DNA from 4 places in the Rhizobium sp. PP-F2F-G48 genome. Region 3 is predicted to be linked to each of the others. Evidence: predicted binding sites of a transcription regulator. Region 3 holds the regulator's gene; each other region holds the start of a gene.
The links. The regulator LexA, encoded in region 3, represses DNA repair genes until DNA is damaged. The targets are predictions, from matches to a motif close to TGTTCNNNNTGTGTTCNG.
Positions count from the first base shown of each region.

Region 1: the regulator LexA is predicted to act here: its motif matches at 4,542-4,559, upstream of recA (recombinase RecA).
Region 2: the regulator LexA is predicted to act here: its motif matches at 4,269-4,286, upstream of C8J36_RS11030 (DNA recombination protein RmuC).
Region 4: the regulator LexA is predicted to act here: its motif matches at 5,985-6,002, upstream of C8J36_RS02665 (UvrD-helicase domain-containing protein).

Region 1 is NZ_SLVH01000001.1:877,913-885,662, forward strand. It holds gene C8J36_RS03990 (response regulator) at 1-1,841, shown strand, start outside; gene C8J36_RS03995 (hypothetical protein) at 1,926-2,396, shown strand; gene C8J36_RS04000 (pseudouridine-5'-phosphate glycosidase) at 2,483-3,406, opposite strand; gene C8J36_RS04005 (carbohydrate kinase family protein) at 3,403-4,383, opposite strand; gene recA (recombinase RecA) at 4,618-5,709, shown strand; gene alaS (alanine--tRNA ligase) at 6,117-7,750, shown strand, end outside.
Region 2 is NZ_SLVH01000003.1:636,877-644,626, reverse strand. It holds gene C8J36_RS11050 (Hsp20 family protein) at 1-394, opposite strand, end outside; gene C8J36_RS11045 (nucleoside hydrolase) at 600-1,544, shown strand; gene C8J36_RS11040 (hypothetical protein) at 1,621-1,941, opposite strand; gene C8J36_RS11035 (ribokinase) at 2,051-2,950, opposite strand; gene C8J36_RS11030 (DNA recombination protein RmuC) at 3,013-4,236, opposite strand; gene def (peptide deformylase) at 4,380-4,904, shown strand; gene fmt (methionyl-tRNA formyltransferase) at 4,960-5,895, shown strand; gene truA (tRNA pseudouridine(38-40) synthase TruA) at 5,896-6,651, shown strand; gene C8J36_RS11010 (hypothetical protein) at 6,661-7,260, opposite strand; gene dapE (succinyl-diaminopimelate desuccinylase) at 7,247-7,750, opposite strand, start outside.
Region 3 is NZ_SLVH01000001.1:993,610-1,001,359, forward strand. It holds gene C8J36_RS04495 (NAD(P)H-hydrate dehydratase) at 1-576, shown strand, start outside; gene C8J36_RS04500 (DUF72 domain-containing protein) at 651-1,451, opposite strand; gene uvrA (excinuclease ABC subunit UvrA) at 1,507-4,428, opposite strand; gene C8J36_RS04510 (single-stranded DNA-binding protein) at 4,725-5,258, shown strand; gene lexA (transcriptional repressor LexA) at 5,519-6,235, shown strand; gene C8J36_RS04520 (hypothetical protein) at 6,546-6,851, shown strand; gene C8J36_RS04525 (hypothetical protein) at 7,121-7,441, opposite strand; partial or broken gene C8J36_RS04530 (transposase) at 7,620-7,750, opposite strand, start outside.
Region 4 is NZ_SLVH01000001.1:584,072-591,821, reverse strand. It holds gene C8J36_RS02680 (FAD-linked oxidase C-terminal domain-containing protein) at 1-1,243, opposite strand, end outside; gene C8J36_RS02675 (efflux RND transporter permease subunit) at 1,433-4,588, opposite strand; gene C8J36_RS02670 (efflux RND transporter periplasmic adaptor subunit) at 4,585-5,811, opposite strand; gene C8J36_RS02665 (UvrD-helicase domain-containing protein) at 6,044-7,750, shown strand, end outside.

The DNA.
Region 1 (7,750 bases), 120 kb from region 3:
TCGACCTCACGAAATTCCAGCCCGGCTCCATGACGATCGCGGATCTCGTGGCCGGCGAGGGCCTGGCGCTGGTGCAGTCGGTGCAGGCGGATCCCGGCCTTCGCAAGACGAAGACCCTCGATCTCGACCTTCGCCGCGCCAACGGGCAGAGTTTTGCCGTGCGCATGGTGCACCGCGTCTCGTCGGCCCGCGACGGCGCGCCGGGCGAAAGCCGGACGATCGTGCTGGCCCGCACGGTGGACGAGGAAGCCGATCCCTCCGCCTCGCTCGCGGCCATCCGCTTCACGCGCTTCTTCAACAATACGCCGATGGCGATCGCCTCCGTCGACGGCAACGGACGGATCCTGCGCACCAACGCGCCATTCCTAAAACTCTTCTCGGGCGTGGTGTCGCAGGACGACATGGAGCGCGGCGCGCTGCTGGAGAGCGTGGCGCGCACCTCGGAGCGCGGCCGCCTGCAGGAAGCGCTGGCCGCAGCCAAGGACCGGCAGAGCGATATCGCGCCCCTCGACCTGCCGCATCCGACCGACGAGCAGCGGTTCTTCCGCTTCTACGTCAATGCCGTGATCGACCAGAGCGAGCAGGCGCCCGAAGAGGCGGCCATCGTCTATGCGGTGGAGATCACCGAGCAGAAGGCGCTCGAAACACAGATGGCGCAGACGCAGAAGATGAACGCGGTGGGGACGCTGGCCGGCGGCATCGCGCACGACTTCAACAACGTGCTTACCGCCATCCTGCTATCCTCCGATCACCTTCTTCTGTCGGCGCGTCCCTCCGACGCCAGCTTTGCCGACCTGATGGAGATCAAGCGGAACGCCAACCGCGCCGCGGTGCTGGTGCGCCAGCTGCTGGCTTTCTCGCGCAAGCAGACCATGCGCCCGACCGTCCTCAACATGACCGACGTCATCGGCGATCTGCGCATGCTGGTCGATCGCATGACGGGCACGCATGTGAAGCTCGAGGTCGAGTATGGCCGCGATCTCTGGCCGGTCCGCACCGATCTCGGCCAGTTCGAGCAGGTGCTGATCAACCTGGCCGTCAACGCCCGCGATGCCATGCCCAAGGGTGGCGTGATCACGATCCGCACGCGCAATCTACCGGCGGAGGAGGCGGCGGCCTTGAACCGGCGCGAGCTTCCGGCGGAGGATTTCGTGATCGTCGAGGTCAGTGACGAGGGAACCGGCATCGCCCCCGAAATCGTCGACAAGATCTTCGAGCCGTTCTTCACCACCAAGGAGGTCGGCAAGGGCACGGGCCTCGGCCTTTCCATGGTCTACGGCATCGTCAAGCAATCGGGCGGTTTCATCTATCCCGAGTCCGAGGTCGGCAAGGGCACGACGTTCCGTATCCTGCTGCCGCGCTTCATCGAGGAGGTGCTGCCTGCCTCCGGCGCGCCGGTTGCGCTCGACCAGCCTCTGACGCTCGCCACCTCGACGCCGGCAAAGGCCGAGGAGCCGACGGACCTCACCGGCGACAGCGCCATCGTTCTGCTCGTCGAGGACGAGGAGGCGGTGCGCCGCGGCGGCAAGCGCATGCTCGAAACGCGGGGATACAAGGTCTACGAGGCGGGGTCCGGCGTCGAGGCGCTTGAGGTGATGGAAGAGCTGAACGGCATGGTCGACATCGTCGTCTCCGACGTCGTCATGCCCGAAATGGACGGGCCGTCGCTGCTGCGCGAGCTGCGCAAGACTTATCCCGATCTCAAGTTCATCTTCGTGTCCGGCTATGCCGAGGATGCCTTTGCGCGGAACCTGCCGGCGGATGCGAAATTCGGCTTCCTGCCGAAACCGTTCTCGCTGAAGCAACTGGCCGTGGCCGTCCGCGAAATGCTGGACAGCTGATCGGGCCGCAAGGCTTCTCGCAATGCGGTCTCGGGAATGATGCGACGTCGGTCAAGGGTGGCCGGCGATGATCGGGAGAAGTCGATGCGTCTCGTCCTGCTTTTCCTCGGCGTGCTCCTGACGCTGATGTCGGCCGTGCCGAGCTTTGCGGCGCCCTATCCGACGCCCGAAGCGCTGATCAAGGCACTCTACCGCTACGACCCGGACGAGACGGACGCCGAGGCGCCTTCGCCCTACACGCCGTTCTTTTCGGATGCGCTCAACGCCCGCTTCCAGGCGGACCGCGACCGCACACCGGATGGCGAGGTCGGCGCGATCGACTTCGATCCCGTCATCTCCGGCAATGACGGCCGCGCGCGTCATCTGACGATCAGTCCGCCGATCGTCCTCGGCGACAGAGCCGAGCTGGAGGTGCGGTTCGAAAACGGCGGGCCGGTGACGCTCTATTATACGCTGGTGAAGGAGCATGGCGGCTGGACGGTGGACGATATCGCCAATCAGCAGGGGGATACGCCCTGGAGCCTCTCCGGACTGTTCGACGCCGCCGAAAGGTGAGGGCCGAGAGGTGAGGGCTGCACCAAATCATGTGGTGCCGGCCGAACGGCCTATGGCGCCGCCCGGCCTGCACGCACAGCGCCCGTTCACATCATCGCGACGGCGATTTCCGCGGCGAGGCGGGCATTGTTTTCGACCAGGGCGATATTGGTTTCGAGGCTCCGGCCATCCGTCAGCTCGAAGATGCTCTGCAGGAGATAGGGCGTCACGGCCTTGCCGATTATCTTGTCGCGATCGGCATTGTCCAGCGCGCGGGCGATATAGATCTCCATCTCGTCACGCGGGATCTCGCTGTCTTCCGGCACCGGATTGGCGATCAGCATGCCGCCGTCGATGCCGAGCCGGTCGCGCATCCGCTGGAAATTGGCGATCGCGGCCGGGCTGTTCAGCATCAGCGGGCTCTTCAGCCCCGAGTCGCGCGACCAGAAGGCCGGAAAGATCTCGCTGTCATAGGTGACCACGGGCACGCCGCGGGTCTCCAGCACTTCGAGCGTCTTCGGGACGTCGAGGATGGCTTTGGCGCCGGCGCAGACAACGATGACGCCGGTGCGGGCGAGCTCTTCGAGGTCGGCCGAGATGTCGAAGGTTTCCTCCGCCTTGCGATGCACGCCGCCGATACCGCCGGTCGCAAAGACGCGGATACCGGCGCGCGCCGCGGCGATCATGGTGGCGGCCACCGTCGTCGCGCCGGTGCGGCGCTCGGCGATGGCGAAGGCGAGGTCGGCGCGCGAGACTTTCATGGCCCCGCGTGTCTGGGCCAGCGCCTCCAGCCGCTCGGCATCGAGCCCGATATGCAGCGTGCCGTCGATGACGGCGATGGTGGCGGGAACGGCGCCCTGGTCGCGGATGATCGCCTCGACGCTGCGGGCCATGTCGAGATTGCCGGGATAGGGCATGCCATGGGTGATGATGGTCGATTCCAGCGCGACGATGGCCGAGCCGCGGGCCTTGGCGGCGGCGACCTCGGCGGAATAGGCGATCGGGAGATCGTGCGAGATGGGGCGTGTCATGGGGCGTCCTTTTCGGCACTGCGATGATGGGCCTGTGAAAACAGGATTTCGGCCGGAGACACAAGGCGCAATTGCTGCGCCAGCCGCTCCGGCGAGAGATCGTCGGCGACCGCCAGCGGCGAGCGAACCGTGATGGCGGCGGCGGCAACGCCCGCCCGCAGGCAGGCGCCGAGATCCGCACCTTGCATCCAGGCGTCGAGAAAGCCCGCTGCGAGCGCATCTCCGGCGCCGGTGACGTCCCCGAGGGCATCGATCTCGGGTGGGCGCACGGTGGCGATCGTCGTCCCCGCAAAGGCGACGGCCGCGCGTCCGCCGCGCGTGACCACGCCGCCGGCAATGCCGGCCGCGCGCAGGATCGCCGGCCAGCCCTCGGCCGTCACGCTCTTCTCACCGCCGATCGCCGCCGCCTCGGCCTCGTTCAGAAACAGACAATCGAGGTGCGGAAAGGCCGGCCTGAGCCGGCCGACCTTCGCCGGGGAGATGGCGATGGCCGCCGTGGACGCGCCGGCCGCCTTCGCCATCCGCAAGGCCGCCTGCAGCGTCTCCGCCGGCAGGTTCGCATCCACGAGCACGAGATGCGCGGCCTCCACCAGATCCCGCAGCGCCCTCTGGCGCAGCCGGCGGGGCGAAAACAGCGTGTAGAGGTCCATGTCGGCGAGGGCGACGACCAGGTTTCCGTCGGCCTCGAGGATTGCGGTGTAGCTCGGCGTGCGCCGGTCGAGGAAGGTGAAAGACCGATCGACGACACCGGCGTCCTCCGCCGCCCGCGCGACCGTTTCTCCTTCCGCATCGCCGCCGCGCGGCGCGACCATGCTGACGGACAGGCCGAGCCGTGCCAGGCCCCGGGCGGCATTGAAGCCGCCGCCGCCCGCTTCCTCGAACCAGTGTCCGGGATGGCTGGCGCCCAGCGTCGTCGCCGTGGCGATGCGGCCGCGACGATCGATATGCGCGCCGCCGAAAACGACCACGGTCTTCATTTTGTTTCTCCCCGTTTCAGGCCGCCCGGGAACCGATTCGCAAGGCGGACGGTCGCGGAACATGTTTCTGCATCAAGGACATGGAGGGTTGAGAACATCCGGAGAACAAGGATCGAATTCGATTGTTGCGTCAATGTGTTGAAGGCCTCTTGCGGAATGAGAACAAAAAGGGTACATACAGGACAGCGGCGGGTTCATTGCCTCGATTGACCCGATAACCTAAAGGTGGATGAAATGGCTCAGAACTCTTTGCGGCTCGTAGAGGACAAATCGGTGGACAAAAGCAAGGCGCTGGAAGCAGCACTCTCCCAGATCGAACGGTCGTTCGGCAAGGGATCGATCATGAAGCTCGGTGGAAAAGACAGCATCGTCGAGATCGAGACCGTTTCGACGGGGTCTCTCGGCCTGGATATCGCGCTCGGCATCGGCGGCCTGCCCAAGGGGCGCATCATCGAGATCTACGGCCCGGAAAGCTCGGGCAAGACGACGATGGCGCTGCAGACCATTGCCGAGGCACAGAAGACGGGCGGCATATGCGCCTTCGTGGATGCGGAACATGCGCTCGATCCGGTCTATGCCCGCAAGCTCGGCGTCGATCTTGAAAACCTGTTGATCTCGCAGCCGGATACCGGCGAGCAGGCGCTCGAGATCACCGATACGCTGGTGCGGTCCGGCGCGATCGACGTGCTCGTCATCGACTCGGTCGCGGCGCTGACGCCGCGGGCGGAAATCGAAGGCGAGATGGGCGACAGCCTTCCCGGCCTGCAGGCGCGCCTGATGAGCCAGGCGCTGCGCAAGCTGACGGCGTCGATCTCCAAGTCGAAGTGCATGGTGATCTTCATCAACCAGATCCGCATGAAGATCGGCGTCATGTTCGGCTCGCCCGAGACGACGACGGGCGGCAACGCGCTGAAATTCTATGCCTCCGTCCGTCTCGACATCCGCCGCATCGGCGCGGTCAAGGAGCGGGACGAGGTCATCGGCAACCAGACCAAGGTCAAGGTCGTCAAGAACAAGATGGCGCCGCCCTTCAAGCAGGTCGAATTCGACATCATGTATGGCGAAGGGGTCTCCAAGACCGGCGAGCTGGTCGATCTCGGCGTCAAGGCGGGAATCGTCGAGAAGTCGGGCGCCTGGTTCTCCTATAACAGCCAGCGCCTCGGGCAGGGTCGTGAAAACGCCAAGGCCTATCTCCGCGACAATCCGGAAACGGCGCGCGAGATCGAGCAGTCGCTGCGCCAGAACGCAGGCCTGATCGCCGAAAAGTTTCTGGAAGATGGCGGTCCGGAGCCGGACAGCGATGGCGACGACGCCGCGCTCGGCTAGAACGTCTTGGGGGAGGCGCCGGTTCGATCGGCAAGCCTCTCCGATGTCCTCTCGTGACGGTTTCGGCCGATCGTCGGGATCTTATTCGGCCGCTTCCATCCGGAGCGGCCGTTTTGCTGTCTGCGATATTCTCATCGCATGATGGAGGCGCATCGCATGGTGGAGGCGCTTCGCACGGTGGAGGCGGTTTTGCGGCGGGGCGCTCTGCAAAAAGCGGGAGATTGTCCGCGGGATCGGAACGTTGCGGGACATGCGGCTGGACAGGCATTTGCGCGAGCGATAAAAGCCTCGGGTTCGCGCAAGCGCCCTGTTTCGATGGAGGTTGCCTTGCGGAGACGTGAACCATCGATATCGCCCGGAGCCGCTCGTCAACAGCTGCCTGGGTGCGCAGGGACGAAGGACCAGACATGAGCGGCGTAAACGAGATCCGGTCGACTTTCCTCGACTATTTCAAGACGAACGGCCACACCGTCGTGCCGTCGAGCCCGCTCGTTCCGCGCAACGATCCGACGCTGATGTTCACCAATGCCGGCATGGTGCAGTTCAAGAACGTGTTCACGGGTCTGGAGCAGCGCCCCTATTCCACGGCGACCACCGCGCAGAAATGCGTGCGCGCCGGCGGCAAGCATAACGATCTCGACAATGTCGGCTATACCGCGCGCCACCACACGTTTTTCGAAATGCTCGGCAATTTCTCGTTCGGCGATTATTTCAAGGAACGCGCGATCGAGCTTGCCTGGAACCTGATCACCAAGGAGTTCGGCATCGATGCCAAGCGCCTGCTGGTGACGGTCTATCACACCGACGACGAGGCCTTCGGGCTCTGGAAGAAGATCGCCGGCCTTTCCGAAGACCGGATCATCCGCATCCCGACCAGCGACAATTTCTGGGCCATGGGCGATACCGGCCCGTGCGGCCCCTGCTCGGAAATCTTCTACGACCATGGCGACCATATCTGGGGCGGACCTCCGGGCTCGCCGGACGAGGATGGCGACCGCTTCATCGAGATCTGGAACCTCGTCTTCATGCAGTACGAGCAGGTGACGAAGGAGGAGCGTCTCGATCTGCCGCGGCCCTCGATCGACACCGGCATGGGGCTGGAGCGCGTCGCGGCGCTGCTGCAGGGCAAGCACGACAATTACGACATCGACCTGTTCCGCGCGCTGATCTCGGCCTCCGAGGAAGCGACCGGCGTCAAGGCCGAGGGCGACCGGCGCGCCAGCCACCGGGTCATCGCCGATCATCTGCGCTCCTCCGCCTTCCTGATCGCCGATGGCGTGCTGCCCTCGAACGAGGGGCGTGGCTATGTGCTCCGCCGCATCATGCGCCGCGCCATGCGTCATGCCGAGCTTCTCGGCGCGCGCGAGCCGCTGATGTGGAAGCTGCTGCCGGCGCTGGTCGGCGAGATGGGTCGCGCCTATCCGGAACTGGTGCGCGCGGAATCGCTGATCTCGGAGACGCTGAAGCTCGAGGAAACCCGTTTCCGCAAGACGCTCGATCGCGGCCTCGGGCTGCTCGCCGATGCGACGGCGACGCTCGACAAGGGCGACACGCTCGACGGGGAAACCGCGTTCAAGCTCTACGACACCTATGGCTTCCCGCTCGACCTGACCCAGGACGCGCTGCGCGGCCGCGGCATCGGCGTCGATCTCACCGGCTTCACCGATGCGATGCAGCGGCAGAAGGCCGAGGCGCGGGCCAGCTGGTCGGGATCCGGCGATACCGCGACCGAGACGATCTGGTACGAACTCAAGGATCGGTTCGGCGCGACCGAATTTCTGGGTTACGACACCGAGACGGCCGAAGGCGTCGTGCAGGCGCTGGTGCGGGGCGGGGCGCTGATCGAGACCGCGTCTGCCGGAGAAAGCGTTCAGATCGTCGTCAACCAGACGCCGTTCTATGGCGAATCCGGTGGCCAGATGGGCGATACCGGCGTCATCACCGCCGATGGGGCACGTCTCAGCGTGACCGACACGCAGAAGCGCGGCGAGGGCGTCTTCGTCCATACCGCGACGGTGGACGAGGGCACGATCAGGGCCGG
Region 2 (7,750 bases), on a different contig from region 3:
TGCGGACAGGTTCTGGACGAATGAGATCGACGGAGAGCAGTCCATTCCGCAATTCGGCCTTCATCACCTCCATGCCCTCGGCAAGCACGAACATGCGCTGGAACTGGCGCCCGGCAATGCCGCGATGGAGATAGTCGCGCTCCTCCGTCTCGGTCTGGCGGCCGCGGATGACGAGCTGGCTTTCCTCGATCGTCACGTCGAGATCGTCTTCGGCAAAACCGGCAACGGCAAGCGTGATCCGCAGGCGTTCCGGCTCGTCCGACGCGCGGCTGCGCACGCGTTCGATATTGTAGGGAGGATAGCCGTCATTGCCCTTGGCGACGCGTTCGAGCGTCTTCTCCATGGCGTCGAAGCCCAGCATCAGCGGGCTCGTGAAAGGCGTCAGGCGGCTCATATCTCGTCCTTGCAAACCTCAAGCGACCGATACGCGAACCCGCGAGGCGGCGTCCGCGCTGGATATATGGGGTGGGTGCCGCCGGCGCGCAAGCCGCTGTCCGCCTCTCTTCGCCCCAAACATCAAAGCATCGGCAGGATGCCTTACGGCGTGGCGGGAATCGTTCTATGCAGGACGAAGGAGACAGCAGGATAAGGATATCGCCGTGGCCGCACCCGCCAAGATCATCATCGACACCGATCCCGGACAGGACGACGCCGCCGCGATCATGCTGGCGCTCGCAAGCCCTGACGAGCTCGACGTCGTGGGGATCACGACCGTTGCCGGCAACGTGCCGCTCAGCCTCACCGCCCGCAATGCGCGCATCATCTGCGAGCTGTCGAACCGGCCGGATATCAAGGTCTATGCCGGAGCCGACAAGCCGCTCGTGCGCACGCTGGTGACGGCCGAACACGTGCACGGCTCCACCGGCCTCGACGGGACGGTGCTCGCCGAACCGACCATGCCGCTGCAGGAGATGCACGCGGTCGATTTCATCATCGAGACTCTGCGCACCGAGCCCGCAAACACCGTCACCCTCTGCACGCTCGGCGCCCTCACGAATATCGCGCTGGCACTGCAGAAGGCGCCGGACATTGCGGGCCGCGTGAAGGAACTGGTCATGATGGGCGGGGGCTTTTTCGAGGGCGGCAACATCACGCCCGCCGCCGAGTTCAACATCTATGTCGATCCCGACGCGGCCGACATCGTCTTCAGGTCGGGCATGCCGATCGTCATGATGCCGCTCGACGTGACGCATAAGGTGCTGACCCTGAAGGCCCGCGTCGATCGCATCCGCGCCATCGGTCGTCCGGCCGCCGTCGCCATGGCGGAAATGCTCGATTTCTTCGAGCGTTTCGATATCGAGAAATACGGCAGCGACGGCGGCCCGCTGCACGACCCGACAGTCATTGCCTATCTTCTTCGCCCGGAGCTCTTTTCCGGCCGGGATTGCAACGTGGAGATCGAGATCCGGTCGGAGTTGACGGTGGGCATGACGGTGGTCGACTGGTGGCAGGTTACAGGCCGCCCGCACACCGCAAAGGTCATGAAGGATGTCGATGCGGACGGTTTCTTCGACCTGCTGACGGAGCGGCTTGCCCGCCTCTGAACCCGTCGCTGTCAACAAAAAAGCCGCACATCCTCCCGGATGCGCGGCTTTTCCATATGGTCGGTATGCGTTGGACTTAACGCCACCAGGACCGCGGCTCCGGTTCGCTCGACGAGCCGAGGATATAGCCGACGGCGACGCCGATGGCTGTCGCGAGCACCACGACACTGGCGATTCCGGTCGGATGTTCGCGTGCCACGTCCGCAACGGCACGGCCTTCGGCCTTCACCTGGGAGACCGCCTTCTTCGCGTAAGGCGCGGCAGCCTCATAGGCTTCGGCCGCCTTATCGCGTGTGTCGCTGTAGGCGCGAGCACCCTGCGACGAGACGATCTTGGTCAGGCGGGCGACTTCGTCGCGCAGCGCGCGGACATCTTCATTGGAGGAATTCAAAGACATTTCGGGTTCTCCTTGTCTACCGGTCGCTAAACTCCGTTGGACGAGGATTGGTTCCGGCCGGCCGCGCTGGGCTCCGAACACGGGAAGCCCGGCGCTCTCTCAGCGTCTCTCAGAGAGCCGCATCGACCATGCTTGCGAGCGGAATGGCCGGCTGGGCGCCCGGCTTCAGGCAGGCGAGCGATCCGGCAACCGCCGCACGCCGCAACGCCCTCTCGAACGGCAGCCCGGCATCGAGTCCGGCAGCGAGATAACCGCAGAACGTGTCTCCGGCGCCGACCGTATCGACCGGCTCGATCACGAGGCCGGCGGCCGTGTACATCTCGCCCTCATGCAGGGCGATGACGCCGCCGGCGCCCAGCGTCACGATGACCGTCTGGCCCGTCTCGGCGCCGAGCGCCCGGATGGCGGATTGGCGCTCTTCGGGCGACAGCCGGTCGCGCCCGGCAAGCCGTTCGAATTCGGTTTCGTTGGCCACCACGATATCGGCCATGCGCCCGAGCACGGCGGCATGCTCGGTCAGCGGTGCGATGTTGATGATCGAACGGACGCCCCGCGCGCGCGCGGCAAGGAGTGCGCCTTCGACCGCCGCTGCGGGCACTTCGAGTTGCAGTACCAGCGTGTCCTGCGGCGTCATGGTTTCGATGGCGGCCAGCGCATCCGCTTCGTTGACGGTACCGTTTGCGCTGGCGACGACGACGATCACGTTCTCGCCGTCTCCGCCCACCAGAATATGCGCGGTGCCCGTCGGTTCGCTCGCCGTCTTCACCAGCGAAAGATCGGTGCCGGCCTCTTTCATCAGGCCGAGCGCGGATTCGGCAAAGGCATCCCAGCCGACGGCGCCGGCCATGCGCACGGTGGCGCCGGCGCGCGTTGCGGCCAGTGCCTGGTTTGCACCCTTGCCGCCGGCGGCCGTGGTAAAGCTGTTTCCCGTCACCGTCTCGCCGGGCTTCGGCAGGCGCGCCGTGGTGGCGATAAGGTCCATGTTAATGGAGCCGAAAACGGTGATCATGCAATGCCTCCCGAATGCGCCGCGTCGGGCGGCGTGTGTAAGCCGGACACTGCCCGACGCTCTTAGTCCTCGTCAACCACCCGCAGCTTCAGCGAGCCGGCGCGGCTGCCAGGTGCTGGCGACGGCGTCGCGGGGGTAGCGCCGGTCCCGGCCTCGTCGGATGCCGTGCTTCGCGTGTCCTGCAGTTCCAGCGCTTCGATCTTCGCGCCCCGGCGCTTCAGCTTGTCGGAGGAGATCAGAATATCGTCGACATCCTTCTGTGTGGTCGTGAAATGACCGTGCAGCTTGCGCACCCGCTCGTCGAGGCGCGACAGATCCTCCATCAGTCGCACGACTTCGGCCTGGATCAGATGGGCCTGTTCACGCATGCGGTGGTCGCGCAGGATCGCCTGGATGACCTGGATGGAGAGCAGCAGCAGCGAAGGCGAAACGATGACGACGCGCGCTCGATGCGCCTTCTGGACGATGCTCTCGAAATGCTCGTGGATGTCGGCAAAGATCGATTCGGACGGCACGAACAGGAAGGCCGTGTCCTGCGTCTCGCCGGGGATCAGGTATTTTCCAGCGATATCCTTGATGTGCACATCCAGATCGCGTCGGAAGAGAAGCGATGCCTGCCGTTTCAGCTCGGGCGACTGCGCGGCCCGCATGGCGTTCCAGGCTTCGAGCGGAAACTTGGCGTCGATTGCCAGTCCCGGCTGGCCGTTCGGCATATGGATGATGCAGTCCGGGCGCGAGGCGTTGGAAAGCGTCGCCTGAAACGCATAGGCCCCCTGCGGCAAACCGTCGGCGATGATGGTTTCCATGCGGCCCTGTCCGAAGGCGCCGCGCGTCTGCTTGTTGGCAAGAATCTGCTGCAGCCCGGCCATGTCCTTCGCCAGCGACTGGATGTTCGTCTGCGCCGTGTCGATGACGGCCAGCCGCTCCTGCAGCGTGCGCAGATTCTCGTGCGTCTGGCGCGTCTGCTCGGTAATCGAGGCGCCGATACGCTGCGTCATGCCGTCGATGCGCTGGTTGATCGACTGGTTCAGCTCGTATTGCCGCGTGCCGAAGATATCGGCGATGGCGGCGATCCGGCCTTGCATCTCGGTCTGCGCCTGGATCAGCGCCGCCATCTGCTCCTGCGCCGTGTCGACCTTGCGGAGCGCGCGGCGGCGAAACCCTGCGAGAACAGCGAGGCCGACCGCGACGACCACGCCGACCAGAAGCCAGGCAATGAGGGTCGGCGAGAGGCCCGTCACATCGGAGGCTGCGAGCACGATATCCAGGGGCGAGGAAGCGGTCATGGCCGGACTGTAGCGAAATTTATCGCGAAGGCCAGATCAAATCGTGAACATCATCCGAATGTCAGGCAATTTCCGCTCGAAAATGCGCGCAAATCCGCCTCGCCCGAATTCCATCGTTCGAAAAGATCGGTTATCACCACGCCATGACGATCAAGCCTCTCATCATCCTGCCCGATCCCCTGCTTCGCCAGATCTCCGCGCCCATCGAGCGCGTCGATGACGAGGTGCGACGCATGGCCGACGACATGCTGGAAACCATGTACGACGCGCCGGGCATCGGGCTGGCCGCGATCCAGATCGGACTTCCCCGCCGCATGCTGGTGATCGACATCGCCAAGGAGGGCGATGAGAAGGCGCCGCAGGTCTTCATCAATCCGGAGATCCTGACATCGACGGACGAGCGGTCGGTCTATGAGGAAGGCTGCCTGTCGATCCCCGACTATTACGCCGAAGTCGAGCGCCCCGCCGGCATCTCGGTGCGCTATCTCGATCGCGACGGTCGCCCGCAGGAAATCGCGGCGGATGGCCTTCTCGCCACTTGTCTGCAGCACGAGATCGACCACTTGAACGGTGTGTTGTTCATCGACCATATCTCCAAGCTGAAACGCGAGATGGTCGTGCGCAAATTCACCAAGGCCGCCAAGACCCGCGGTTCGAAGGCGATCTGATCGGGTCGGGCCGCGGTCAGCCGCAGGCCCCGCCGCCCTATCGAAGGAAGCCGTCATGTCGCTGCGCATCATCTTCATGGGAACGCCGGAGTTTTCCGTGCCGACGCTCGCCGCATTGGCACAGGCGGGACACAAGATCGTCGCCGTCTACACCCAGCCACCGCGTCCCGGTGGCCGGCGCGGGCTCGATCTGCAGAAGTCTCCCGTTCATCAGGCGGCAGAACTGCTCGGCATCGAGGTTCGCACGCCGCTGAATTTCAAGGCCGACGAGGATCGCGAAGCGTTTCGTGCGCTGGATGCCGACGTCGCCGTGGTCGTCGCCTATGGCCTGCTCTTGCCGGAAGCCATCCTGTCGGGCACACGCCTCGGCTGCTACAATGGGCATGCCTCTCTTTTGCCGCGCTGGCGCGGTGCGGCCCCCATCCAGCGGGCGATCATGGCGGGCGACCGGGAGACCGGCATGATGGTGATGAAGATGGAGAAGGGGCTGGATACCGGCCCCGTGGCCCTGACCAGCCTCGTCAGCATCGGGCCGGATATGACGGCCGGCGAGCTTCACGACACGCTCATGGTGCGCGGCGCAGCGCTGATGCGCGACGCGATGGAGAAGCTGGAGGCGGACGACCTGCCGCTGACCCCGCAGCGCGACGAGGGCGTTCTCTACGCGGCAAAGATCGCCAAGGGCGAAACGCACATCGATTTCACCAAGCCGGCGCAGGAGGTCCACGATCACGTTCGTGGCCTGTCGCCTTTTCCGGGCGCCTGGTTCGAGCTCGACATTGCCGGCAAGCGGGAGCGCGTCAAGGTGCTCGCCTCCACGGTGGAAACGGCCCGCGGCGAGACGGGCACGGCCCTCTTCGACGACCTGACGATTGCCTGCGGCGATCGGTCGATCCGCCTGACGCGGCTGCAGAAGGCCGGCGGCAAGGTGCTGCCCGCCGACGAATTCCGGCGCGGCACGCCGGTTCCCGCCGGCACGAGGCTCTTCTGAATGCCGCGCTTTCGCCTGCTGGTGGAATATGACGGGTCGTCCTATGTCGGCTGGCAGCGCCAGGACAACGGCCACTCGGTTCAGGGCGCCATTGAAGCCGCCGTTCTGCGGCTGACGGGCGAGGCCGTGTCGGTCCGCGGGGCGGGCCGGACCGATTCCGGTGTCCATGCCCGCGGGCAGGTGGCGCATACCGATCTCACCCGCGACTGGCCGCCGGAAACGCTGCGCAACGCGCTGAACGCCCATCTCGGCCAGCGTGGTGAGCGCGTCGCGATCCTCGATGCGGAAGCCGTGCCGGACACGTTCGATGCGCGCTTTTCGGCCCTTCGCCGCCATTATCTCTACCGCATCATTTGCCGCCGCTCGCCCTTGGCGCTCGAGGCCAAACGCGCCTGGTGGGTGGTAAAGCCGCTCGACGCAGGTCTCATGCACGCGGCGGCACAGACGCTCGTCGGCCGGCACGATTTCACCACGTTCCGCTCCGTCCACTGCCAGGCCAACAGCCCGGTGCGGACGCTCGACCGTCTCGACGTGACGCAGGATGGCGACGTGATCGAGATCCGCGCGACCGCCCAGAGTTTTCTCCACAACCAGATCCGCTCGCTGGCGGGAACGCTGAAGATGGTGGGCGAGGGAAAGTGGCCGGTCGAGCGCGTGCGCGCCGCCCTCGACGCCCGCGACCGCAAGGCCTGCGGCCCCGTCGCCCCGCCGGATGGGCTCTATTTCATGCAGGTGGATTACAGAACGGACGCTTGAAACGCCGCTCTACACGGGCAGCAGGCCGAAGCTGCGCTGCATCGCCTCGCCGATCATCAGCGAAGGCAGAATGAAGAGCGCCGACAGCGTGACCGCGAGCAGCGTCTGATCGCCCCCGGTGATCACCTTCAGCACCCGGAATATCGCGATGATGATGGCGATGAGCGCCATGAGGGAAAGCATCCCCGTCATTCCGTCGCTGTCGGGGATGACAAGCCGAATGGCGGCGGGAACGGCCATGCCGTAGAAGGTCGGGATCGACAGCCAGTTGGTGACGACGATGATTGCGCCCAGCGCCTGCGCATAGCCGAGCGGCCGGGCGAGAACGACGATCAGCAGGATCGGCAGGATCCAGGTCGCAACATCCACGATGAAGAGCTTGGCGATGAAAGCAAGGCCCGCCGTCGTCCCCTGGGGCATGTTGATCAGGTAGAACATCCGCCAGGCCGACCAGCTGACAGCCATGGCCGGCAGGCACCAGAGGATGGCGGCAAAGGAGCGCCAGACGCCGACGGGGCTGAGATCCAGCCAGTCGAAGCCCTCCGGCTTGCCCAGCACCAGCAGCCAGACGCCCTTGAGATAGGTGCCGATCTCCTCAAGCTGCGGCATCGTCGAACCAGCGCTCGAGAAAGGCGAGATAGATGCCGGTCAGGGTTTCCAGGTCCGCGACCGAAACCCGCTCGTCCACCATATGCATCGTCTGGCCGACCAGCCCGAACTCCACCACCGGGCAATGATCCTTGATGAAGCGGGCATCCGATGTGCCGCCCGTGGTCGAAAGAGCCGGCTGCCGGCCTGTCACCGCTTCGACGGCCGACGAGAGCGACGAGATGAGCTGGTTGCTGCGCGTGAGGAAGACATGGCTCGGCCGCTCGCTCCAGGCGAGATCGTAGCGGACGGGATCGCGACCCGGACGCAACGGACCGTCCGTCGCCGCCCGGTCGAGCCGCGCGACGATCTCCGCCTTGAGGCTGTCCGCGTCCCATGTGTCGTTGAAGCGGATGTTGAACCGGAACGTCGCGCGCGCCGGAATGACGTTGACGGCGGGATTGCCGACGTCGAGGCTGGTGACCTCGAGGTTCGACGGCTGGAAGTTCTC
Region 3 (7,750 bases):
ATGCTGCACGATCTCCTCGACGACGAGCGCCTCAACGCCTTCGTGCTCGGGCCGGGCTTTGGCGATGCCGAGCGGGCCCGGATGATCGTTGCAGGCCTCTGCGAGCGATCGCTGGTACTCGACGCGGATGGCATCACCGCCTTTCGCGAGGATCCGCAGGCTCTTTTCGCGGCTTTCCAAGGCCCGGTTCGTCTCGTCCTGACCCCGCATGACGGTGAATTCGCCCGTCTTTTCCCGGATCTCGGGTCGGACGAGACGCTCTCCAAGATTGATCGCGCGACAGAGGCGGCCCGGCGCAGCAATGCTGTCATCGTCCTCAAGGGCTCGGATACCGGCATCGCCGCCCCGGATGGCCGGGTCGCGATCAACGCGAACGCCCCGCCCTGGCTCGCAACGGCCGGCTCGGGCGATGTACTCGCCGGCATGATCGGCGCGCATATGGCGCAGGGCATGCCCGCCTTCGAAGCCGCGGCCAGCGCCGTTTGGCGTCACGGCGCTGCCGGGCAAACGGCGGGCGAGGGGATGACGGCCGAAGACCTGCTCCGTGCGATCAGGCCGCTGCCGCACAGACCATAGCGGTCAGACCATAGCGCTCAGACAAGCAGCGAAAACGCTGACAAGACATAGGCTCGCAGCCGGATCTCTTCCTGCTAAGCGAAACGTTTCTGCAATTCGATCGCGCCCCTGGGTGCGTTGACCTTGCCCTCGTGTATGAAGAAGGCGAAGACGTCTCGCGGATGGTGTGGCAGGGGATCGGCCAGCAAGGGCAATCCTTCCGCAACACCGCCGGATCTCCAGGTTTCGAGGCGGGCCTGCCATTGGGAGAGGCGCTTTTCGTCGTAGCAGGTCTCGATATCGTCGCTGCCCGTCTGCAGACGTGCATAGACGAAATCAGCGCTTACGTCCGCGAGCAGCGGATATTCCGCGTGATCGGCGCAGACGATGGCGACGTTGTGCCGTCGCGCCATATCGACGAATTCCGGGGTCTGAAACGAGATGTGGCGCACCTCGATGGCGTGCCGCAGGGCAAGCCCGTCCTGCTTTTCCGGCAGAAGCGCCAGAAAAGCCTCGAAATCGGCAGCATCGAACTTCTTCGTCGGCATGAACTGCCAGAGGATCGGCCCGAGCTTGGCGCCGAGTTCGGTCAGGCCCTGCCCGAGGAAACGGGCAATCGACTCCCCGGCATCCGCCAGCACCTTCTTGTTGGTCGCAAAGCGGCTCGCCTTCAGCGTGAAGACGAAATCATCCGGAACCTCCGACGCCCATTTCGCAAACGTCTCCGGCTTTTGCGAGCTGTAATAGGTCCCGTTGACCTCGATCACCTGCAGCGCCTTGCCGGCAAACTCCAGCTGCCGCTTTTTCGCAAGCCCCTCGGGATAGAACGTCCCTTCCCAAGGATCGAACGTCCAGCCGCCGATGCCGACACGGACCTTACCCATCTTACCGTTCATGATGCCAACTCATCGCCTAATCCCTCTTCCTTCGCCCAATTCCCTGCCTCGCGGATTACTCGGCCGCGACAGCTTTGCGGACGGGACGACGCTCCAGCAACTCCTTCAGGAAATGGCCGGTATGCGACCGCTTCTCCTTGACGATCTGCTCCGGCGTGCCCTCGGCCACGACCTGCCCGCCACCATCGCCGCCCTCCGGACCGAAATCGAGTATCCAGTCGGCGGTCTTGATGACCTCCAGATTGTGCTCGATCACGACGACGGAATTGCCCTGGTTGACGAGTTCGTGCAGCAGTTCCAGCAGCTTCGCCACATCATGGAAATGCAGCCCCGTCGTCGGCTCATCGAGAATATAGAGCGTGCGCCCGGTCGAGCGCTTGGACAGTTCCTTGGCCAGCTTGACGCGCTGCGCTTCGCCGCCCGACAGCGTGTTGGCCTGCTGACCGACCTTGATGTAGCCGAGCCCGACCTCGTTGAGCGTTACGAGCTTGTCGCGCACCGCCGGCACGGCTGCAAAGAACTCGACGCCTTCCTCGACCGTCATGTCCAGTACGTCCGCGATCGACTTGCCCTTGAAGGTCACATCCAGGGTTTCGCGATTGTAGCGTTTCCCATGGCAGACATCGCAGGTGACGTAGACATCCGGGAGGAAGTGCATCTCGATCTTGATGACGCCATCCCCCTGACAGGCCTCGCAGCGACCGCCCTTCACATTGAACGAGAAGCGTCCGGGCTGGTAGCCCCGGGCCTTTGCCTCCGGCAGCCCCGAAAACCAATCCCGGATGGGCGTAAAGGCGCCGGTATAAGTGGCAGGGTTCGAGCGCGGCGTCCGGCCGATCGGCGACTGGTCGATATCGATGACCTTGTCGATATGTTCGAACCCGTCGATGCGGTCGTGATCGGCCGGAATTTCGCGCGCGCCCATCACCCGTCGCGCCGCCGATTTGTAGAGCGTTTCGATGAGAAAGGTGGACTTGCCGCCACCGGAGACGCCCGTCACGGCGGTGAAGACCCCGAGCGGGATGGACGCCGTGACATTCTTCAGATTGTTGCCGCGGGCACCGACGACGGTCAGTTCCTTTTTCTTCTTCGGCTTGCGCCGCTCGGCAGGCACCGAGACAGAAAGGTCGCCCGAGAGATATTTGCCTGTCAGAGAAGTAGGGTGATCGATGATCTCCTGCGGCGTGCCGGAAGCCACGACCTGGCCGCCATGAATGCCGGCAGCCGGACCGATATCGACAACATAGTCGGCCGTCAGAATCGCGTCTTCGTCGTGCTCGACCACGATGACGGTATTTCCAATGTCGCGCAGATGCCGCAGCGTATCGAGAAGGCGCGCATTGTCACGCTGATGCAGGCCGATCGACGGCTCGTCCAGCACGTAGAGCACGCCCGTCAGGCCCGATCCGATCTGCGAGGCGAGCCGGATGCGCTGGCTTTCGCCGCCCGACAAGGTACCGGAATTTCGCGAAAGACTGAGGTAATCCAGCCCGACATCGTTCAGGAAGCGCAGGCGATCGCGAATCTCCTTCAGGATCCGAACGGCAATCTCGTTCTGCTTCTCCGTTAGGCGGGCGGGCAGATCCTCGAACCAATCCCGCGCGACGCGGATCGACATGTTCGTCACCTCGCCGATTTGAAGCCGGTCGATCTTGACGGCCAGCGCCTCGGGCTTCAGCCGGAAACCTTTGCAGGCCGGGCAGGGGGCTGCCGACATGTAACGCTCGATCTCCTCGCGCGCCCAGGCCGATTCGGTTTCTTTCCAGCGCCGTTCGAGGTTGGGGACGATCCCTTCGAACGTCTTCGTGGTGTTGTACGAGCGTGCGCCATCCGCATACTGGAACACGATCTTTTCGTCCGTCCCGCGCAGGATCGCCTTTTTCGCAGCATCCGACAGATCCGCCCAGGTGCTGCTCAGCTTGAAGCCGAACGCCTTGCCGAGCGCTTCCAGCGTTTGATTGTAGTAAGGCGACGACGATTTGGCCCAGGGGGCGATCGCCCCGTTTTTCAGGGTCCGATCGTGTTCCGGAACGATGAGGGCCTCGTCGATCTTCTGCTGACTGCCGAGGCCGTCGCAGGTGGAGCAGGCACCGAACGGATTGTTGAAGGAAAACAGCCGCGGTTCGATCTCGGAAATCGTGAAGCCGGAGACGGGGCAGGCGAATTTCTCCGAAAACAGCACCCGCTCATGCGTCTCGTTGAGCGATTTGTTCGCGGAGCCGCCGGCCGAGGTCTCCTTCTCGGGCAGAGGCTTGTCGGCAAATTCGGCTATCGCAAGACCATCGGCCAGCCTGAGCGATGTTTCCAGACTGTCGGCCAGCCGCGCAGCAATATCGCCGCGCACGACCAGGCGATCGACCACCACATCGATATCGTGCTTGTATTTCTTGTCGAGCGCGGGGACATCGGCGATCTCGTAGAACTGGCCATCGACCTTGACGCGCTGAAAGCCCTTTTTCATCAGCTCCGCGAGTTCTTTCTTGTACTCGCCCTTACGGCCCCGGATCATCGGCGCGAGGATGTACAGGCGAGCGCCTTCCTCCATCGCAAGGATACGGTCAACCATCTGGCTCACCGTCTGGCTCTCGATTGGCAGCCCGGTCGCCGGCGAATAGGGGACACCGACGCGCGCGAAAAGAAGGCGCATATAGTCGTAGATCTCCGTCACCGTTCCCACGGTCGAGCGGGGGTTCTTCGACGTCGTCTTCTGTTCGATCGAAATTGCGGGCGAAAGACCTTCGATCAGGTCCACATCCGGCTTCTGCATCATCTCCAGAAACTGGCGCGCATAGGCCGACAGGCTCTCGACGTAGCGCCTCTGCCCTTCCGCATAGATCGTGTCGAAGGCGAGCGACGATTTTCCCGACCCGGAAAGGCCGGTCATCACGATCAGTTTGTTGCGCGGGAGATCGAGGTCGATACCCTTGAGATTGTGCTCCCGCGCACCGCGGATCGAGATGGTCTTGAATTCGCTCATGGTCAAACGCTCTGTATGGGGACGAAGCCCTTACTTAAGATCAATACTTCATATGTCGACCCGGCCTCGGGCGAAACCGCAATTCGAACGTCCCGGTCCGGGCAGGCTCGTTGAGCATCGGAAGCCCGGCGCGTGCATGGTTGACAGGATCATAACGAAGAATTAGAACAAATAAAGAACAAATTTGCAAACTGTTGTGGATTGCCGCGGGTCGAGGGCGAAAAGCCAGATCCAACAGCGTAGGCTTTGCGCACATTGCGGGACGTTGGGCCGCTTTCAGGAGACAGGACAAAGAGATGGCTGGTAGCGTAAACAAGGTGATCCTCATCGGAAATGTCGGGGCGGACCCGGAAATCCGGCGGACGCAGGACGGAAAGCCGATCGCGAACCTGCGCATCGCCACGTCCGAAAGCTGGCGCGACCGAAATTCGGGCGAGCGACGCGAGAAGACCGAGTGGCATACGGTCGTCGTTTTCAACGAGGGCCTGTGCAAGGTCGTCGAACAATATGTGAAGAAGGGCGCCAAGCTTTATCTCGAAGGCGCCTTGCAGACACGCAAATGGCAGGACAAGGACGGCAACGACCGCTATTCCACCGAAGTGGTGCTTCAGGGCTTCAATTCGACGCTGACCATGCTGGATGGCCGTGACGGCGGCGGCGGTAGTGGTGGTGGAAACCGTGGGAGTTCGGATTACGGCGGGGGCAGCGGACCGAACTATGGCGACGATTTCGATCGTCCGGCCCAGTCGTCCGGCGGTCGTTCGGGCGGCAGCACCGGCGGGGCGAGCGGTGGCTTCTCGCGCGATCTGGATGACGACATTCCGTTCTGATTCCGTCTTGGACACCGAGTGTCAAATAGCCTTTTCGCCGTTGCGAGCCTGCTTGCGACGGCGTTTCTTATTGCCGGAGCGATGAACGCTGATCTCAAGGTCTGTCCTTTCGGAAAGGACCTCGCCGCAAGCAACGCATCTGAACGAATTCGCCTTTTCGTCGATGAACGGTTCACTTCGGCGGAATGGCACTTGCAGAACACATGAGGAACATATAACACTGTTCTTGCTTTGTTTCGTGACTTTGGAGTCGTTTGATCATGCTGACCCGCAAGCAACAGGAATTGTTGATTTTCATTCATGAGCGCATGAAGGAATCGGGTGTTCCGCCATCGTTCGACGAGATGAAGGATGCTCTGGAACTGGCCTCCAAGTCCGGCATCCATCGGCTGATCACGGCGCTCGAAGAGCGTGGCTTTATCCGGCGCTTGCCAAACAGGGCGCGGGCGCTCGAGGTGATCAAGCTGCCGGACGCCTATCTCGCGTCGACACCGCCGAAGCGGGGGTTTTCACCGAGCGTCATTCAGGGAAGTCGCCCGTCCTCTGTCCCGGAAACACCGGCGAAGGCTGCCATTGGCGTCGGAAACGATAACAGCGTCTCCGTTCCTGTCATGGGTCGGATTGCTGCCGGCGTGCCGATTTCCGCTATCCAGAACAACACGCATGACATTGCCGTTCCCGCTTTCATGCTCGGCAGTGGCGAGCATTATGCGTTGGAAGTTCGGGGGGACTCGATGATCGAAGCGGGCATTCTCGATGGCGATACCGTCATCATCCGGAGTGCGAACAGCGCCAGCCCGGGCGAGATCGTCGTGGCCTTGGTCGATGACGAAGAGGCGACCTTGAAACGCTTCCGCCGCAAGGGAGCCTCTGTCGCTCTGGAGGCGGCCAACCCGGCCTATGAGACGCGGATTTTCGGACCGGACCGGGTCAAGGTTCAGGGAAAGCTTGTCGGCTTGATCCGCCACTACCAGTAAAAAGGATATGGTTTCCGGCGAGGGGTGGCCGATTGGAGGCGTCGGTCTCCAGGGCAAGCATCGGTTTTCCTCGTCCTGAATTCCTCGTCCTGTCCGCTTCGATAGTGACCTCGCGCCGTGCATTTCATCAATGCGCGGTTTGCTTGTTTCTCATGGTGCGGCCTTCTTTCTGTTGCTTTCGTTCGACAAGGATGGAGGCGGGGATTGCTATTCTCGAAACCGTTGGGGAGGCGAAGAGGATACGAGAAGCGGATGCAGGCACTCGGCTCGCGAGATCCAGCGGCACGCGTTTTTCAGAGAAATCTGCACGATGGAGAAGCAGACGGAACTGCTTGCGGACATCGGCGTTAACCGGCCGAACACTGCGGAGACCGAGATGCCGGGAACATTGGAAAGTTTTGAAGTCCTGGTCTTCGACGATCGCGAAGGCGAGATTTCGCTATCCGATCGACCATTGAGCATCAAGACCGCCGATGAAGCCCGCGCTTTGGCCAGTCGTCTTGCACGCGGACATGCGGGCACGGCAGTCGTCTCAAGGCGGGGCAACACAGCGATTGGCGAAGCCGGCCCAGCCCTCGTTCTTGAGCAGCATGGTCGGATCGGCGATTTCGACTGAAGATCGCTGATAAAGGATCGCTGGCAATGGCGCCGTACCATCTCTTTTCAAGCGCAGACCGTGCGCAAAGGATCACGCTATGAGAATGATTTTCGTCGGGATGCTAGCATCCGTCCTTAGTATCCTCGTGATCAAGTACGCCAACAACGATCTCGGCAATGGCGTTCCCATGACGACAGTTGGAGCAGCCAGCTCACTCTAAAGCCCAACGTCTGTCTGGCTGCTTCCACTATTGTTGATTCCGGCATCTTTCGGCACAACGGCGTCCGCTATTCGTGAATGGTATAGGATCCCATCTCGCACAGGTTTTGCTTGTCTTCAGTCGTCGCCAAGTCTGACCCCTCCTCGAACTCGAACCGCATGTCGTAGTCGCAAACGTCGCGTCCGTCCGCGATCGTCAGTTCGATCGTCTCGCCAGGACTGAGCACCTGCTCTCCGAAGACGTCCCTCTCCCAGTCGCTGACGCCGACGGGTGACGTGTAGAATCGCGTGAGAACCGATTGCGTACCGTTCTTCAGCGTGAAGACAAGATCTTCCGCTTGCGCGGGGTTTGACAAGAAGGTGGCGCTCACCAAGAGGGCGCCTGCCATGCAGTTTTTTGTGATCATGTCGTTCAGTCTCCTCCCCAGGAAATTCGATTGCGTCCGTTCGAGTACGCTAATCGAAGAATAGCGAAGGCCTCATCACTTTCAATCGATTTGTCGCGCACCTGTCCGAGATGACGGCTTTCCTTTTTTGGCATTGCACTAGGCTCAGGACTCATAAAATTCACAGCCAGAAGATAACAGCGGCTGCGATGCAGATGCTCGAGAAGAAGGTATGTGCACAGCGGTCGTAGCGGGTGTGAATGCGCCGCCAGTCCTTGAGCCTGCCGAACATGTTCTCGATTTTGTGGCGCT
Region 4 (7,750 bases), 410 kb from region 3:
GCGCATTCAGCCTTTCCACGAAGGCTTCCGCCCGCGCGACGAAGGCGGCGTCCTTGTCGTCGAACAGAAGGCCGACATGAAAGTTCCCGTCGCCGGCGTGCCCGACGATGGGCGCGATGAGGCCGTTTTCCCTGATGTCCTCCCGCGTCGCCTCGACGCAGTCTGCAAGCCTGGAAATGGGCACGCAGACGTCGGTCGACAGCATGGCAAAGTCCGGCCGCAGCGCCTTCTGCGCCCAGTAGGCATTGTGGCGGGCCTTCCACAGGATGGCGCGTTCATCGGCATTCGAGGTCCAGCTGAAATCGCCGCCGCCGAAGGCCTCGACGATCTCGGCAAAGGCCGCCGATTGCAGCGCGACGCTTTCCGCGCTGCCGTGGAATTCGACGAACAGCGTCGGCTTTTCCGCAAGATGCAGACCGGAATAGGCATTGCTCGCCCGCACCTGCGTCTCGTCCAGAAGCTCGATCCGCGCGACGGGGATGCCCGACTGGATGGTGAGGATCACCGCATTGCAGGCGGCACCGACATCGGCAAAGGCGCAGACCCCGCCCGCGATCGTTTCAGGAATGCCGTGCAGCCGCAAGGTGACGGAGGTCAACACCCCGAGCGTGCCCTCCGCGCCGACGAACAGCCGGGTCAGGTCGTAGCCGGTCGAGGATTTGCGCGCCCGGTGCGCGGTGCGAATCTCGCGGCCATCGGCAATGACCGCGGTGACGGCCAGCACGTTCTCCCGCATCGTGCCGTAGCGCACGGCGTTCGTCCCCGAGGCCCGCGTCGATGCCATGCCGCCGATCGAGGCATCGGCGCCGGGATCGATCGGGAAGAACAGGCCGGTCGCGCGCAGTTCCCGGTTCAGCGCCTCGCGCGTGATGCCGGGCTCGACCGTGCAGTCGAGATCGCTCTCGTTGACGGAGAGCACGCGGTTCATCCGGCTCATATCGACGCTGATGCCGCCATGCGGCGCATTGACATGACCTTCGAGCGAGGAGCCCGTTCCGAACGGAATGAGCGGCACCCGGTATTCGCCGGCGATGCGAACGATCGCCTGGACCTCCGCGCTCGTTTCCGGAAACACCACGGCATCGGGAAGCTGCGCCGGAATATAGGTGGTGGTGTGCGCGTGCTGCGCGCGGATCGCCTGACCCGTCTGCAGGCGCTCGCCGAACGACGTCTTCAGCGCCGCAACTGCAGCGACGATCCCCGGCTCATTGCGAACGCCCGACCTGATCGCCTTCAGAGCCATCGACCGCATCCTCCAGCCCAGGCACGCTGACTGCGGTCCTGCTGAAATATCAAGGCCCTACTGTAGAATCCGGAATCACTTTGTCCAGCCTCTCCTTCACCGCGTGAAGGTCACCTTCCATTTTGCGAAACGCGTGGGTCACGAGCGCCACAGGTGCACCATTTCGAAACAGGACGGTCGCGCGACCGTCTATTCCGCCGCGCGCAGTCTCTCCTCGGGCTCCACCGCATGGACGCCATAGGCGGCCGCAAGCTCGCGCTGCAACCGGCGCTCCTCGTCCACCTGTGGCTTGGAGAAGCGTGCGATGGCGAGGTAGGCAACGGGGGTCAGGTAGAGCGTGACCACGGTGGCGAGACCGAGGCCGCCGACGAGCACCCAGCCAAGCGCGACGCGCGCTTCCGCCCCGGCACCGCTGGCAAGCACGAGCGGCACGGCACCAACGATCGTCGCGATCATCGTCATCATGACCGGACGAAGCCGGATATTGGACGCGTTCTCGATCGCCTCCCGCAGCCCCTGCCCGCGGTCGCGCAGCTGGTTGGCGAATTCGACGATCAGGATGCCGTTCTTCGCCATGATGCCGACCAGGAGCACGAGCCCGATCTGGCTGTAGATATTGAGCGTGTTGCCCGTCAGGATCATCGCGAAGACGGCGCAGGCGAGACCGAGCGGCACGGTCGACATGATCACAAGGCCGCTGATCAGGCTCTCGAACTGGGCTGCCAGCACGAGGAAGATGATCACGATCGCAAAACCGAAGGTGACGAACAGCGCGCCCGAATTCTCGTTGAGCGTCGCGGCTTCGGCGAGCGGCACCACGCGGGAACCGGCCGGCAGCAGCGGCTTTGCGACCTGCTCGGCATAGGCGAGCGCCTCGCCAAGCCCGGTTCCGGGCGCAAGGCCGGCCGAAAGCGAGACGGCGCGAAGCTGCGATTCGCGCGAGAGCTGCGGCGCGACCGCCTGCTCCTTGACGCTGGCGATGGAGGACATCGGCACGATCTTGCCGTCGCCGGTCTTCAGGAACAGGTTTTGCAGGTCGGTCGGGTCGTTGACCGGATTGGTGGTCGAGAGCAGCTTGACCGGATAGGCCTCGCCCTCGACATAGACGTCGATGACGCTGTTGCCGTCGAGCATGGCCTGCAGGGCGGCGGACAGGCCGTTGATGTCGATGCCGAGATCGGAAGCGCGCTCCCGATCGATGGTTACGGACAGCTGCGCCTGGTTCGCCTCGTAGTTCAGGCGGACGTTTTCGAAGCGGCCGCTGTCCTCCATCTGCCGCACCAGTTTGGCGGCAGCATCGCCGAGCGCCTTGTAGTCGTTGCCGACCAGCGCCAGCTGCAGCCCGTTGCCGGCCCCGCGGATACCCAGGCTGTTCGGCTGGACCGGGAAGACGCGGATCGACGGGATTTCGGCCGACAGGCGCGAGATCTCGCGGGAGATCTGCTGCTGCGTCCGCTCGCGATCGCCCCATGCCGAGAGCGAAAGGACCATGAAGCCGGAATTGACCGCGCCGCCCTGCCCCGAGATGGAATAGACATTGGCGATCTCGCCGGCCTTGACCATTGGCTGCAGCGCGTCCTCCACCCGGCGCATCTGGGCCTGGGTGTAATCGAGGGAGACGCCCTGGGGCGCCTGCATGCGCAGCAGGATACGCGCCCGATCCTCCGTCGGCGTCAGCTCCGAGGGGAGCGTCGTAAATGCGATGCCGCCGGCAATCACCACCATTGCGGCCGCGAGGAACACGACGAGCGGCGAGTCGAGGCACGCCTTCAGGGAACGACGATACCCCCGCGCGAACACGCCGCCGATGCGGCCGAGAGCGCCGCTGTGACCGTGCCCGTCATGCTGGGCCTTCAGCATGCGCGAGGCGAGCATGGGACAGAAGGTCAGCGCCACGAAGGCCGAGAGAAGGATGGCGAAGGCGAGAACGAAGCCGAATTCGCGGAAGAGACCGCCGGTCTGCCCCGGCAGGAAGGACAGGGGAATGAACACGGCCGCAAGCGTCGCCGTCGTCGCGATGACCGCAAAGAACACTTCGAGCGTGCCGAGCACGGCCGCCGCGCGCGGCCCCATGCCCTCGCTTCGCCGTCGCACGATATTTTCGAGCACCACGATCGCATCGTCCACCACCAGACCTGTGGCAAGCACGATGGCGAGCAGGGTCAGGATGTTGATCGAGAAGCCGGCCATGTAGATCGCGGCGCAGGTGCCGATCAGTGCGATCGGCATGGTCAGGACCGGGATCAGGGTCGCCCGCCAGTCGAGCAAAAACAGGTAGATGACCACCGTCACGATGATGACGGAGGCCACGAGCGCGATCTCGACCTCGTGGATGGCGCCCTGGATGAAGACGGCATCGTCGCTGGTAATCGTCAGCTCCGTGCCCGGCGGCAGGATCTTGCCGATCTCGGCCACCGTGGTCTTCACACCGTTCGAGATGTCCAGCGTATTCGACTGCGCCTGTCGGATGATGCCGAGGCCGATCCCCTGTTTGCCGCCGGAGCGGAGCGACGACGTGCCGATATCCGGACCCATCGTCACGGTGGCGACGTCGCCGAGCCGCACGTTCGGCCCGAGGATGACCTTCTCGAACTGCTCCGGCGTCTGCAGATCGGCCGTCGCGCGGACGGACAGGTCCTGATTGGCGCTGGTCAGCGATCCTGCGGGAACGTCGAGCGAGGCAGTGGCAAGCGCCGTGCGCAGATCGGCCACGGTCAGGCCGCGCGCCGCGAGCTTGCCTTGGTTGACGTCGATGCGGAAGATCTTCTCCTGGTCTCCGTTCAGCTGGACGTCGGCCACGCCTTCGACGGAGGCGAGCCGGTCGGTCACTTCGTTTTCGGCCAGAAGCGTCAGATCCTCCATCGATAGCGTGTCGGAGGTGAGCGCAAGCCGCAGGATCGGCTGGCTGTCGGCGTCTGCCTTCACGATCTGCGGCGCGTCCGCGCCATCGGGCAGATCGTTGGTCACGCGGCCGAGCGCGTCGCGCACATCGTTGGAGGCCTGACCGATATCCGTCGTGTCGGAGAATTGCAGCGTCACGCGGCTCTGCGCATATTGCGAGGTGGACGAAATGTCCTTGATGCCCTGCACGCGCGACACGGCGCCCTCGATCACCGAGGTCAGCTCCCGGTCGACCGTCTCCGGCGCGGCACCTTCGAAGCGCGTGTTGACCGAGACGACCGGCTGATCGACCTCCGGCAGTTCGCGGATCTCGACGCCGTTGAGCGCTGCCAGCCCGGCAACGATGATCAGCGTATTGACCACCAGAGCGAAGATCGGACGGCGGATGAAGAGAGCGGTGAACCCCGCCGATCCCCCGGCGCCGGCCTTGTGCGCGCCGCTCATCGCGCCACCTCCGTGCCTGGCACTACGGGTTGCGCGTTCGACACCTTCTGCTCGGCCTGATCTCCGGCAGGCCTTGCGGGCGCATTGGCGATCTTCACCTCGCCGCCGTCGCGCAGCCGCTGCACGCCCTCGGTCGCCACCAGGTCGCCCTTCTGGAGCTTGGCGTCCACCAGAACCTTGTCGGAGTTGCGCTGGATGATCGTCACCGGCACGCGCTCGGCCTTGCTGTCCACGACGCGCCAGACATAGGAGCCATCGGCGCTCCACTGCACGGCAAGCGGGTTGACCGTGGGATAGCTGTCTCCGGCAAAGCGGACGGTCACCGAGAAGGACATGCCGGCCCGCAGGCTGTCGTCCGGATTGTCGAGACGCGCGCGCACCCGCAGCGTCCGGCTGGCCTGATCGATCCGGTTGTCGATGGCGTGGATCGCGCCGGTCAATTGGCGCGTAACCTGGGCGACGGCGACCGCGGACACCTCCTGTCCGACCTTGATGTCGTTTGCAAACCGCTCGGGAACCCAGAAATCGACGAGGATCTGCGAACGGTCGTCGACCAGGGCGATCGGTGTCGAGGTGGTGACATAATCGCCCGGATTGACCGTGATGATGCCGACGACGCCCTTGGACGGCGCCGTGATGTTGCGACGGCTGAGATCGAGTTCGGCCGTCTTCAGCGCCAGTTCCGCCGCCTGCTCGGCGAACTCGGCCTCCCGCAGCGTCGCGATCGAGACCGCATTGCCGAGGCGTCGATTGCGTTCCACCTTGTCGCGGGCGGCGTCCAGCAGCACCTTGGCCTGCGCGACGGCCAGCACCTGCTCGTCGCTGTCGAGCTTGGCAATCACCTGCCCCTGCTCGATCCGGTCGCCGGATTTTACCAGAACTTCGATGAGGTTACCGGTCGAGAGCGGCGTCACGGTGACGGAGAGGATCGCCTCGCCATTGCCGATGGCGTTCAGCCGGTCGTTGACGAGCGCGGTGCCCGCCGGCTCGGTCACGACGAGCGGCGTCTGGTTGCCGGCGGCGGCGCGCTGCGTCCCGCTCTGCCCGCTGCGTCCCTGACCCTTTTCTCCCGGAGCGGCTGCCGGCGCGACCAGCGCGACGACCCCGCCGGGAACGCCGGCCGAGACGAGCATGGGCCCCGCGGACGGCACGAAGCGCACCCATGCGGCCAGACCGATGAGGAGAAGGACGAGGCTGAGGGCCAGCTGTTTCCAGATCTGCATGCAGGTCTCCGAAGTCGGCATTCCCGAAAGGGGACGGTTCAGATGGCGGAATGCGACGGTTTGCGGCAAAGTACCGGGCAGCGCGCATGTCGCGCAATCCCGCATGGCCCTCATTACGTATTTGTAATGGTAGTGGATTTCCGATGTTCCCGAGATCGCCTCGTCATCCGGCACGGAATAAAAGAAGAACGCAATTCTGGCCTTTCAGACCCGAATCACTACATTGAGCCGCATGAGCAACGGTTTCGACGACATCCCCTTCTTCGACGAAGAGCCCGCGCGTGCGCCCGCGAGAGGCGAACGCGCAAGCGCGTCATCGCCAAAGTCCGCGGAGAGCGCGCGCGGTGCGTCCCCGGTGGAAGGCAACAGTCCCGCCAAGGGCCCCTCGGGTCTCGCAGCCCGCGCCATGGCCGCACGCGACCGCGACCGCGCACCGGATTATCTCTCGGGCCTCAACCCGGAACAGCGCCTCGCGGTGGAAACGCTCGATGGCCCCGTGCTCGTTCTGGCGGGCGCCGGCACCGGCAAGACGCGGGTGCTGACCACGCGTATCGCCCATATCATGGCGACGGGCCGAGCCTATCCGAGCCAGATCCTCGCCGTCACTTTTACGAACAAGGCGGCGCGCGAGATGAAGGAACGCATCGGCGTCCTCGTCGGCGGCGCTGTCGAGGGCATGCCCTGGCTCGGCACGTTCCACTCCATCGGCGTCAAGCTGCTGCGGCGCCATGCCGAACTCGCCGGCATCCGCTCCGATTTCACCATTCTCGACACCGACGACGTCACCCGCCTGATCAAGCAGATCCTGCAGGCCGAATCGATCGACGACAAACGCTGGCCGGCCAAGCAGTTTGCCCAGCTGATCGACGGCTGGAAGAACAAGGGCCTGACGCCCGCAGACATCCCCGAAGGCGATGCGCGCGCTTTCGGCAACGGCAAGGGCCGCGAGCTTTACGCGGCCTATCAGGCGCGTTTGCGCACGCTGAACGCCTGCGACTTCGGCGATCTGCTGCTCCACCCGATCGCGATCTTCCGCAAGCATCCCGATCTGCTGCGCGAGTATCACGGCCGCTTCCGCTATATTCTGGTGGACGAGTATCAGGACACCAACACCGCGCAATATATGTGGCTTCGGCTGCTCGCCCAGCGGCCCACTCTGCGACAAGGGGGCACGCAACCGACAGACGACCGGCAAGGCCAAGCGGCCGTCGCGTCCGATGGCGCGCCCTCGCAGAGCGGCAGCAGCGTGAGCGAACAACACGTCAATATCTGCTGCGTCGGCGACGACGACCAGTCGATCTATGGCTGGCGCGGGGCGGAGGTGGACAATATCCTCCGCTTCGACAAGGATTTTCCCGGCGCGACGGTGATCAAGCTGGAGCGCAACTATCGCTCGACCGCGCATATCCTCGCCACGGCCGGCCACCTCATCGCCCACAATGAAGGCCGGCTCGGCAAGACGCTCTTCACCGACCGCCACGATCCCGAGGACCAGAAGGTTCAGGTCCACGCGGCCTGGGATTCGGAAGAGGAAGCCCGTGCCGTCGGCGAAGAGATCGAGCAGCTCCAGCGCGACAAGCATTTGCTGAACAACATGGCGATCCTGGTGCGCGCGTCTTTCCAGATGCGCGAGTTCGAAGACCGCTTCGTCACGCTCGGCCTCAACTACCGCGTCATCGGCGGCCCACGCTTCTACGAGCGTATGGAGATCCGCGACGCGATGGCCTATTTCCGGCTCGTCTGCCAGGATGCCGACGATCTCGCCTTCGAGCGCATCGTCAACACGCCGAAGCGCGGCCTCGGCGACACCACCATCCGCCTGCTGCACGACTATGCCCGCGCCCGCGACATCCCGATGCTGGCCGCCGCCGCCGATATCATCGAGACCGACGAGGTGAAGGCCAAAGCCCGCAAGTCGCTGTTCGACGTCGTCACCATG